One region of the Nonomuraea sp. KM90 genome, then DNA from elsewhere that is predicted to be linked to it. Evidence: riboswitches for the same ligand, from Rfam matches in the RefSeq annotation. Region 1 holds a riboswitch; the other holds the start of a gene.
What was found. A riboswitch is a leader RNA that binds a small molecule or an ion and turns the genes downstream of it on or off. The one in region 1 is predicted to bind glycine.

Region 1 (4,407 bases):
GCAGGGAGGGCAGCGGGTAGGCCGCCTCGCTGCGCGCGTACGGGTGCGGCCACTCGTCCGCGCTGACCGACTCCGCCGTGTGCGGCGCGTTCCGCAGCGGGTTGTCGGTCTTGTCGTAGTCGCCGGAGGCCACCTTCGCGATTTCCCCGCGGATGGCGACCATCGCGTCCACGAACCGGTCGAGCTCGCCGAGGTCCTCGCTCTCGGTCGGCTCGATCATGAGCGTCCCGGCCACGGGGAACGACATCGTCGGCGCGTGGAAGCCGTAGTCGATGAGGCGCTTGGCCACGTCGTCGACGGTGACGCCGGTCTCCTTGGTGATCTGGCGCAGGTCGACGATGCACTCGTGGGCGACCAGGCCGCCGCGGCCGGTGTACAGCACGGGGTAGTGCGGGGCCAGCCGCCGGGCCAGGTAGTTCGCCGACAGGATGGCCTGCTCGGTCGCGGCCGTGAGGCCCTCGGAGCCCATCATCCTGATGTACGCCCACGAGATCGGCAGGATCCCCGCCGACCCGTACGGGGCGGCCGAGACGGGGCCGACCGGCGTGCCGTTGTGCAGGGGGTGGCCGGGCAGGTAGGAGGCCAGGTGGCCGCGCACCGCGACGGGGCCGACACCCGGGCCGCCGCCGCCGTGCGGGATGCAGAAGGTCTTGTGCAGGTTGAGGTGGGAGACGTCGGCCCCGAACTCGCCGGGCTTGGCCAGGCCGACCAGGGCGTTGAGGTTGGCGCCGTCCACGTACACCTGGCCACCGGCCTCGTGCACCTTGGCGCACACCTCGGTGATCGTCTCCTCGTACACGCCGTGCGTGGACGGGTACGTCACCATGATCGCGGCCAGCGCGTCACGGTGCTTGTCGATCTTGGCGTCGAGGTCGGCCAGGTCCACGTTGCCGTCGGTGTCGCAGGCCACGACCACGACGCGCATGCCGGCCATGACGGCGCTGGCGGCGTTCGTGCCGTGGGCGGAGGACGGGATGAGGCAGACGTCCCGCTCGCCCTGGCCGTTGGCGCGGTGGTAGGCGCGGATGGCCAGCAGCCCGGCGAACTCGCCCTGCGAGCCGGCGTTCGGCTGGATGGAGACGGCGTCGTAGCCGGTCACCTCGGCCAGCCAGCCCTCCAGCGTGCCGATCAGCTCGCGGTAGCCCTCGGTCTGGTCGGCCGGCGCGTACGGGTGGACGGCGGCGAACTCGGGCCAGGTGATGGGCTCCATCTCGGTGGTCGCGTTCAGCTTCATCGTGCAGGAGCCGAGCGGGATCATCGAACGGTCGAGCGCGATGTCCTTGTCCTGCAGCCTGCGCAGGTAACGCAGCATCGCGGTCTCGGAGCGGTGGGCGTGGAAGACCGGGTGGGTCAGGTACGGGGTCTCGCGCAGCAGCGAGGAGGGCAGCGCGTCGGCGGCGGCCTCGGGGTCGGGCTCCGTGCCTTCCGCTCCGAAGGCCGCCAGCACCTTGGCCACCTCGGTGACGCCGGTCTGCTCGTCGCAGGCGACGGAGACGTGGTCGGCGTCCACCTGCCAGAGGTTGACGCCCCGCTCGGCGGCGGCGGCCACGACGGAGCCGGCCCGGCCGGGCACGCGGGCGAGCACGGTGTCGAAGAACTCGCCGTGCACGACCTCCACGCCGGCGCCGCGCAGCCCCTCGGCCAGGGCGGTGGCATGGCGGTGCACCCGGTGGGCGATGCCGCGCAGTCCCTCGGGGCCGTGGTAGACGGCGTACATGCCGGCGATGACGGCGAGCAGCACCTGCGCGGTGCAGATGTTGCTGGTGGCCTTCTCGCGGCGGATGTGCTGCTCGCGGGTCTGCAGGGCCAGGCGGTAGGCGGGGTCGCCGTCGGCGTCGACGGACACGCCCACGAGCCGGCCCGGGAGCTGGCGCTGCAGGCCCTCGCGTACGGACATGTACGCGGCGTGCGGCCCGCCGAACCCGAACGGCACCCCGAACCGCTGCGAGGAGCCGATCGCGATGTCGGCGCCCAGCTCGCCGGGGGCGGTGACCAGCGTCAGGGCCAGCAGGTCGGCGGCGGCCACGACGAGGGCGCCCGCCTCGTGCGCGGCGGCGGCCAGGGCACGGAAGTCGCGCAGCAGGCCCGACGCGCCCGGGTACTGGACGAGCACGCCGAAGCACTCGGGCAACTCGCCCTCCAGGGAGTGCTCCACCAGCGTGATGCCGAGCGGCTCGGCCCGGGTGGCGAGCACGGACTTGGTCTGGGGCAGCGCGTCGGCGTCCACCACGAACACGTCGCTCCTGGACTTGCCGGCCCGGCGCGCCAGCGTCATGGCCTCGGCCGCGGCCGTGGCCTCGTCCAGCAGCGACGCGCCGGAGACGGGCAGGCCGGTGAGGTCGGAGACGACCGTCTGGAAGTTCAGCAGCGCCTCCAGGCGCCCCTGCGAGATCTCCGGCTGGTACGGCGTGTAGGCGGTGTACCAGCCCGGGTTCTCCAGCAGGTTGCGGCGGATGACCGCGGGCGTGACGGTGTCGTAGTAGCCCAGGCCGATCATGGAGGTGAGCACCCGGTTGCGCCCGGCCAGAGCGCGCAGCTCGGCGATGGCCTCGGCCTCGCCGATCGCGGCGGGCAGCTTGAGCCGGTCCTTGGCCCTGATGGCCTCCGGGACGGCCACCGCCACCAGGTCCGCCACGGACTCGAAGCCGACGGCCTCGAGCATGCGCTGCTGCTCGGACTCCGATGGGCCGATGTGCCTTGACGAGAACGGCGGAGCGGACAGATCGGTCATGGGGTGTGCCTCCCGAGGCTATGGAGACCGGCGCCAGGGCGCGGACGAGTGCCGGATCTCCCCCTCTGTCAGCGCGATCCACGACCTGCGCGGTGCCGCGACCTGAGAGCTTCACCCCTGCGGGGGCTTGCACCGTCGGTGAGACGCGCCTGGCGGGCGCACCTGCTTTCCAGAGTTGCCTCACCCGAGCGGTACAGGATGCCTGAGAGATTCCGGGGAGGGTTGCTCCTTCGGCGCCCCGGGGCCCAGGGGGCCCGAGGACTCTCCCGCACGGGGTCGTCAGCCTTGCTGTCCCAGATTACTACGCTAAGCCCCGTTTGCCGTTCACCGGCCTGCCCCGACGGTCTTCGAAGTGTTCAGCCGGTGCGGCGCGCGCGGCGCCTGCGAGCCAGCTCGTCAGCGGGATGGTCGGCCGGGACGTTGTCCTCGACCGCCGCGCGTTCCCCCGGCAGCTCCGCGAGGGAGCCCTCGACCTCTCGCCAGACTCGCCCGAGCGCGATGCCGAACACGCCCTGGCCGCCCTGGAGCAGGTCGATCACCTCGTCGGCCGAGGTGCACTCGTAGACGCTGACGCCGTCGCTCATGAGCGTGATCTGCGCGAGGTCGGCGACCCCGCGGTCACGCAGATGCTGCACGGCCGTGCGGATCTGCTGCAGCGACACCCCGGTGTCCAGGAGCCGCTTGACGACTTTGAGTACGAGGATGTCGCGGAAGCTGTAGAGCCTCTGGGAGCCGGAGCCCTGCGCGGCTCTTATCGTCGGCTCCACCAGGCCCGTGCGCGCCCAGTAGTCGAGCTGCCTGTAGGTGATGCCGGCCGCGGCGCAGGCCGTCGGCCCGCGGTATCCGATGTCGCCCGGCAACGCCGACGGCTGCTCGTCGAAGAGCAGACCCTGCTCCCCGGCACGCTGCCGCGCGCTCTCGCGCCGCACCGGATCTTCCTGGCCGGCCGTCTTTCCCTCGCCGCTGCTGACCGCCACGCGGACCTCCGGCTTTCTCTCATCCCGTGGCCTGATCTGGGGGTTCGTAAAGGGCGACCACGGGTTTCACTTGCACCGTAGGACCGTGACCATGCTCAGTCAACGATCCGGCTCGGCGCGTCGTGAAGCGTAAATGCACTGAAATACCTACCCCGCCCTGCCGAAGTCTTCGGGAGTGATCGTGTCAAGGAACTCCCTGAACTTCTCCACCTCGTCCTCCTGGTCGTCCGGGATGATCACTCCGGCCTCCTGGACGACCTCCTCGCTGGCGAAGATCCGGGCCCCGGTGCGCAGGGCGAGCGCGATCGAGTCGGACGGCCGGGCGCTCACCTCCACACCGTTGGAGAAGACCAGATCGGCGAAGAAGATGCCGTCGCGCAGCGCGACGATGTTGACCGCCCGCAGGCCGACACCCAGGGCGCTCAGCACGTCACGGAAAAGGTCATGGGTGAGCGGCCGCGGCGGCGGCTCCTCAGCCTGGGCCAGGGCGATCGCCGTGGCCTCCGTCATGCCGATCCATATAGGAAGGAACCGTTCCCCGTGAGCCTCCTTGAGCAAGACGATCGGCTGATTAGTGGGCATTTCAACGCGAACGCCCACGACCTCCATCTGCAACACGGGCTGCTCCGTATTCCTGACCGGTCACCCGGCACAGCTCTTCGATCATCGCTTCTGCTGACTGGCTTCTGCAATTCAACG
Region 2 (4,407 bases), on a different contig from region 1:
CGTCCACGGTGTCGACGTCGACCAGCTCCGGCTTCTCGCCGGACAGGCCGAGCAGGACCGCCTTGTCGCTGCCGTGGCCCTTGCCGGTCAGGCCGAGCGAGCCGTACAGGATGGCCTCCACGCGCGCCACCTGGTCGAGCAGGCCGTCCTGGTGGAGCCCGCGGGCGAACTTGTGGGCCGCCGCCATCGGGCCGCCCGTGTGGGAGCTCGACGGGCCGATGCCTATCTTGAAGAGGTCGAAGACGCTGATCGCCATTGATGTGCGCCCTTCCTGAAGGGCCGGGGCCCGGAACTAGCGGGCCCCGGCGAATGGGTCAGGACTCGGTGCCCGAGGTCAGCGCCGTGTACTCCTGGGCGGAGAGCAGGTCCTCGGGGTCGCCTTCCATGCGCACCCGGAACATCCAGCCCTCGCCGTACGGGTCGCTGTTGGCCAGGCTCGGGTCGTCCACGATGGACTGGTTGACCTCGACGATCTCGCCCCCGACCGGGCTGTAGATCTCGTTCACCGACTTGGTGGACTCCACCTCGCCGACGGAGTCGCCCTGCTCGACGCTCGCACCGACCTCGGGGAGCTGCACGAAGACGACGTCACCAAGGGATTCGGCGGCGAAGGCCGTGATGCCGACGGTCACGGTGAGGCCGTCGTCGAGGCCGGCCACCCACTCGTGCTCCTTGGTGTAGCTCAGGTCGTCAGGGATGTTGCTCACTTGTTCCTCCTGTAAAAGGGCAGCTCAACCAGGTCCATAGGTTCATGGCTGCCCCGGATGTCCACGGCCAGGCCTGATCCGGCGCCGGTGTCCACATAAGCCATCGCGATGGGCTTTCCCAGAGTCTGGGAAGGCGCACCACTGGTGACCTCGCCGACGACGACGCCGTTCTCGGTTACCGGGTAGCCATGGCGCGGCACCCGGCGGCCCCGCGCGACGAGGCCGACGAGCCGGCGTCGGGGCGCGTCGTCCTTGACCGCCTCGAGCGCCGACCTGCCGACGAAGTCGCCCGGCTTGTCGAATTTCACCACCCTGCCCAGCCCCGCGTCGAACGGAGTGAGCTGCTCGCCCAGTTCGTTCCCGTACAGCGGCATGCCGGCCTCGAGCCTGAGCGTGTCGCGGCTGGACAGGCCCGCCGGCCGCAGCCCGTGCGGCTCGCCGGCCGCCATGAGGGCGTGCCACAGCGGGACCGCGTCCTGGTTGGCCACGAACAGCTCGAATCCGTCCTCGCCGGTGTAGCCGGTACGGGCGATGAGCGCCTGCCGGCCGTCCACCAGGCCCGGCAGGCCCGCGTAGTACTTGAGCCCGCCGAGGTCGGCGTCGGTGAGCGTGGCGAGGATCTCCTGGGAGCGGGGTCCCTGGACGGCGATCAGCGCGTACTGGTCCGAGCGATCCTCGACCACCACGTCGTACGTCTTTGTACGATTTTTCAGCTCATTACCGACTTTTTCATAGTTCGAGGCGTTGGCCACGACCATGAACTCCTCGTCCCCGAGCCGGTAGACGATGAGGTCGTCGAGCACCCCGCCGCGCTCGTTCACGATCATGGTGTACCTGGCCCGGCCGGGAGCCAGCGCCGACAGGTGGCCGACCAGCGCGTAGTCCAGCGCCTGCCCCGCCTGCGGCCCGGTCAGGAAGATCTCGCCCATGTGCGAGAGGTCGAACAGCCCGGCCGCCTCGCGAACGGCCTTGTGCTCCGCGGACTCGCTGCCGTACCGGAGCGGCATGAGCCACCCGGCGAAGTCGGTGAGCGTGGCGCCGAGGCTCTCGTGAACGTCTCGTAGCGGTGTCGGTCGGGACATTTGTCGCACCTCAGGACAGGATTGGATGCCAGCATCCTCCCCCTCTGTCATCGATGCCTGAGAGCTTCGCCCGAGCTTTGCCGGACTTTCACCTTCGGCGAGGCCCGCGGGCCTGCTTTCCAGAGGTCACCTTGCCCGTGCGGTCCTTTGCCTTGAGAGGTTTGCGGGGAGGGCTTGCTCCTTCAGGGACCCTGACCGGCTGTCAGGGTGCTCTCCCGCACGGTTTCACCGGTGATGTCCGCCAGCCTAGTGGGGTTACGGGGCTGTTGTCGCGTTCTGGGTGGGGTCGTTCAGCAGGCCGCCACGAGAGCCTCGAAGAGCGCGTGGTCCTCGGCGGCCTCCGGGTGCCACTGCACGGCCACCGTGAACCGTCCCGCGAACCGTCCCGAGTCCAGCTCCACGGCCTCGATCGTGCCGTCCGCGGCGGTGGCGGTGACCGTGAGGCCGGGGGCGAGGCGGTCGACGGCCTGGTGGTGGTAGTGCGGGACCGTCACGGGGCCCTCGCCCAGCGCCTTGGCCAGGCGGGTGCCGGGGGCCGGGGTCACCGGCAGGTGCCCGAACCGGCCGGGGCCCGGGCAGTGGTCGGTGTGGCCGACCGCGTCGGGCAGGTGCTGGAGGAGGGTGCCGCCGAGGGCGACGTTGAGGACCTGGAGGCCGCGGCAGACGCCGAGGTAGGGCAGGCCGGCGTCGAGCGCCGTCGCGAGCAGCGAGAACTCGGCCTCGTCACGAAATTTCCGGACGTAGCCGGTGCGCTCTTGCGCGTCCTGGCCGTACCTGGCCGGGTCGATGTCGCCGCCACCGGCCAGGATGAGCCCGTCCAGGCCGGGTACGACCCCGGCGGGATCGCCGGCCGGAGGCAGCAGGACGGGCTGCCCGCCGGCGCGGACGACCTGCTCCACGTACATGTACGGCAGCAGCGCGGCGGTCGTGTCCTGCCACACCGTGAACGAGGCGGGCTCGACGTAGCACGTGATGCCGATGATGGGACGCCGCACGGCGACGGGACCTCCTAGAGCGGTGTGACGTAGGCGCCGGAGATGCCCCCGTCCACCAGGAACTCGCTGCCCGTGATGAACGAGGCGTCGTCGCTGGCCAGGAACGCCACCGCCGCCGCGATCTCCGACGCCTCGGCGAAGCGGCCCACCGGGATGTGCACCAGCCGCCGCTGCGCCCGCTCCGGGTCCTTCGCGAACAGCTCCTGCAGCAGCGGCGTGTTCACCGGCCCCGGGCACAGGGCGTTCACCCGGATGCCCTCCCTGGCGAACTGCACGCCCAGCTCCCGCGACATCGCCAGCACCCCGCCCTTGGAGGCGGTGTAGGAGATCTGCGAGGTCGCCGAGCCCATGACGGCCACGAACGACGCGGTGTTGATGATCGAGCCCTTGCCCTGGCGGCGCATGTACGGGATGGCGTGCTTGCAGCACAGGTAGACGCTGGTCAGGTTCACCTCCTGGACGCGGCGCCAGGCCTCGATGCCGGTCTCCAGGATGGAGTCGTCCTCGGGGGGCGAGATGCCGGCGTTGTTGAAGGCGATGTCCACGCTGCCGTAGGTCTCGTACGCCGTGGCGAACATCCGTACGACGTCGTCCTCGCTGGTCACGTCGGCCTTGACGAACAGGCCGACGACTTCGCTCGCCGCCTTGCCGCCCGCCTCCTCGTCGATGTCCACGCAGACCACCTTGGCGCCCTCGTCGGCGAACCTGCGGGCCGTGGCCAGCCCGATCCCGCTGCCCGCGCCGGTCACGACCGCCACCCGATCCTGCAACCGCTGCATGTCACTCCCTGTCCATCGGTCGTTCACTCCGCTAATTGTTCACTCCGATGAAATGAAGACGTTCTTTGTCTCGGTGAACGCCGCCAGGGCGTCCGGGCCGAGTTCCCGGCCGAGGCCGGACTGCTTGAAGCCGCCGAACGGGGTCCAGTAGCGGACGGAGGAGTGCGAGTTCACCGACAGGGCCCCCGACTCGACGGCCCTGGCCACGCGCAGCGCCCGGCCGACGTCACGGGTCCAGATGGAGCCGCTCAGGCCGTAGGGCGTGTCGTTGGCGATGCGTACGGCCTCCGCCTCGTCCTCGAACCGCGCCACCGACACGACCGGCCCGAAGATCTCCTCGGTGAACGCCCGGTCGGTGACGTCGGGGGTCAGCACGGTCGGTGGGAACCAGTAGCCCCTGCCCTGGGGGCAGGACCCCTGGAGGTAGGGGGCGCCCTCGACGAAGCCGCGCACGCGGTCGAGGTGTTCGGCGCTGATCAGGGGCCCCATCTCGGTGGACTCGTCGAGGGGGTCGCCGACCTTGACGCCCTGTACGGCGGGTGCGAGCAGGGCCATGAACTCGTCGTACACGGAGGACTGGACGAGCAGGCGGGACCTGGCGCAGCAGTCCTGTCCCGCGTTGTCGAAGACGGCGTAGGGCGCGGTGCCGGCCGCCTTCTCCAGGTCGGCGTCGGCGAAGACGATGTTCGCCGACTTGCCGCCCAGCTCCAGCGTGATCCGCTTGACCTGGCGCGCCGCCTTGGCGGCGATCTCCTTGCCCACCTCGGTCGAGCCGGTGAACACGATCTTGGCCACGTCGCGATGCTCGACCAGGCGGGCCCCCGCGACCTCCCCTGCCCCAGGC

Region 2: another riboswitch for glycine. It lies ahead of gcvT (glycine cleavage system aminomethyltransferase GcvT); the one in region 1 lies ahead of gcvP (aminomethyl-transferring glycine dehydrogenase).

The regions. Positions count from the first base shown of each region.
Region 1 covers NZ_JBQQCB010000157.1:16,181-20,587, reverse strand. The annotation lists gene gcvP (aminomethyl-transferring glycine dehydrogenase) at 1-2,731, opposite strand, end outside; glycine riboswitch at 2,911-3,010, opposite strand; gene ACTWPW_RS56650 (MerR family transcriptional regulator) at 3,088-3,708, opposite strand; gene ACTWPW_RS56645 (bifunctional nuclease family protein) at 3,856-4,326, opposite strand.
Region 2 covers NZ_JBQQCB010000003.1:203,960-208,366, forward strand. The annotation lists gene ACTWPW_RS05415 (L-serine ammonia-lyase) at 1-256, opposite strand, end outside; gene gcvH (glycine cleavage system protein GcvH) at 315-707, opposite strand; gene gcvT (glycine cleavage system aminomethyltransferase GcvT) at 704-1,789, opposite strand; glycine riboswitch at 1,824-1,919, opposite strand; glycine riboswitch at 1,920-2,017, opposite strand; gene ACTWPW_RS05430 (gamma-glutamyl-gamma-aminobutyrate hydrolase family protein) at 2,080-2,784, opposite strand; gene ACTWPW_RS05435 (3-oxoacyl-ACP reductase) at 2,799-3,563, opposite strand; gene ACTWPW_RS05440 (aldehyde dehydrogenase family protein) at 3,603-4,407, opposite strand, start outside.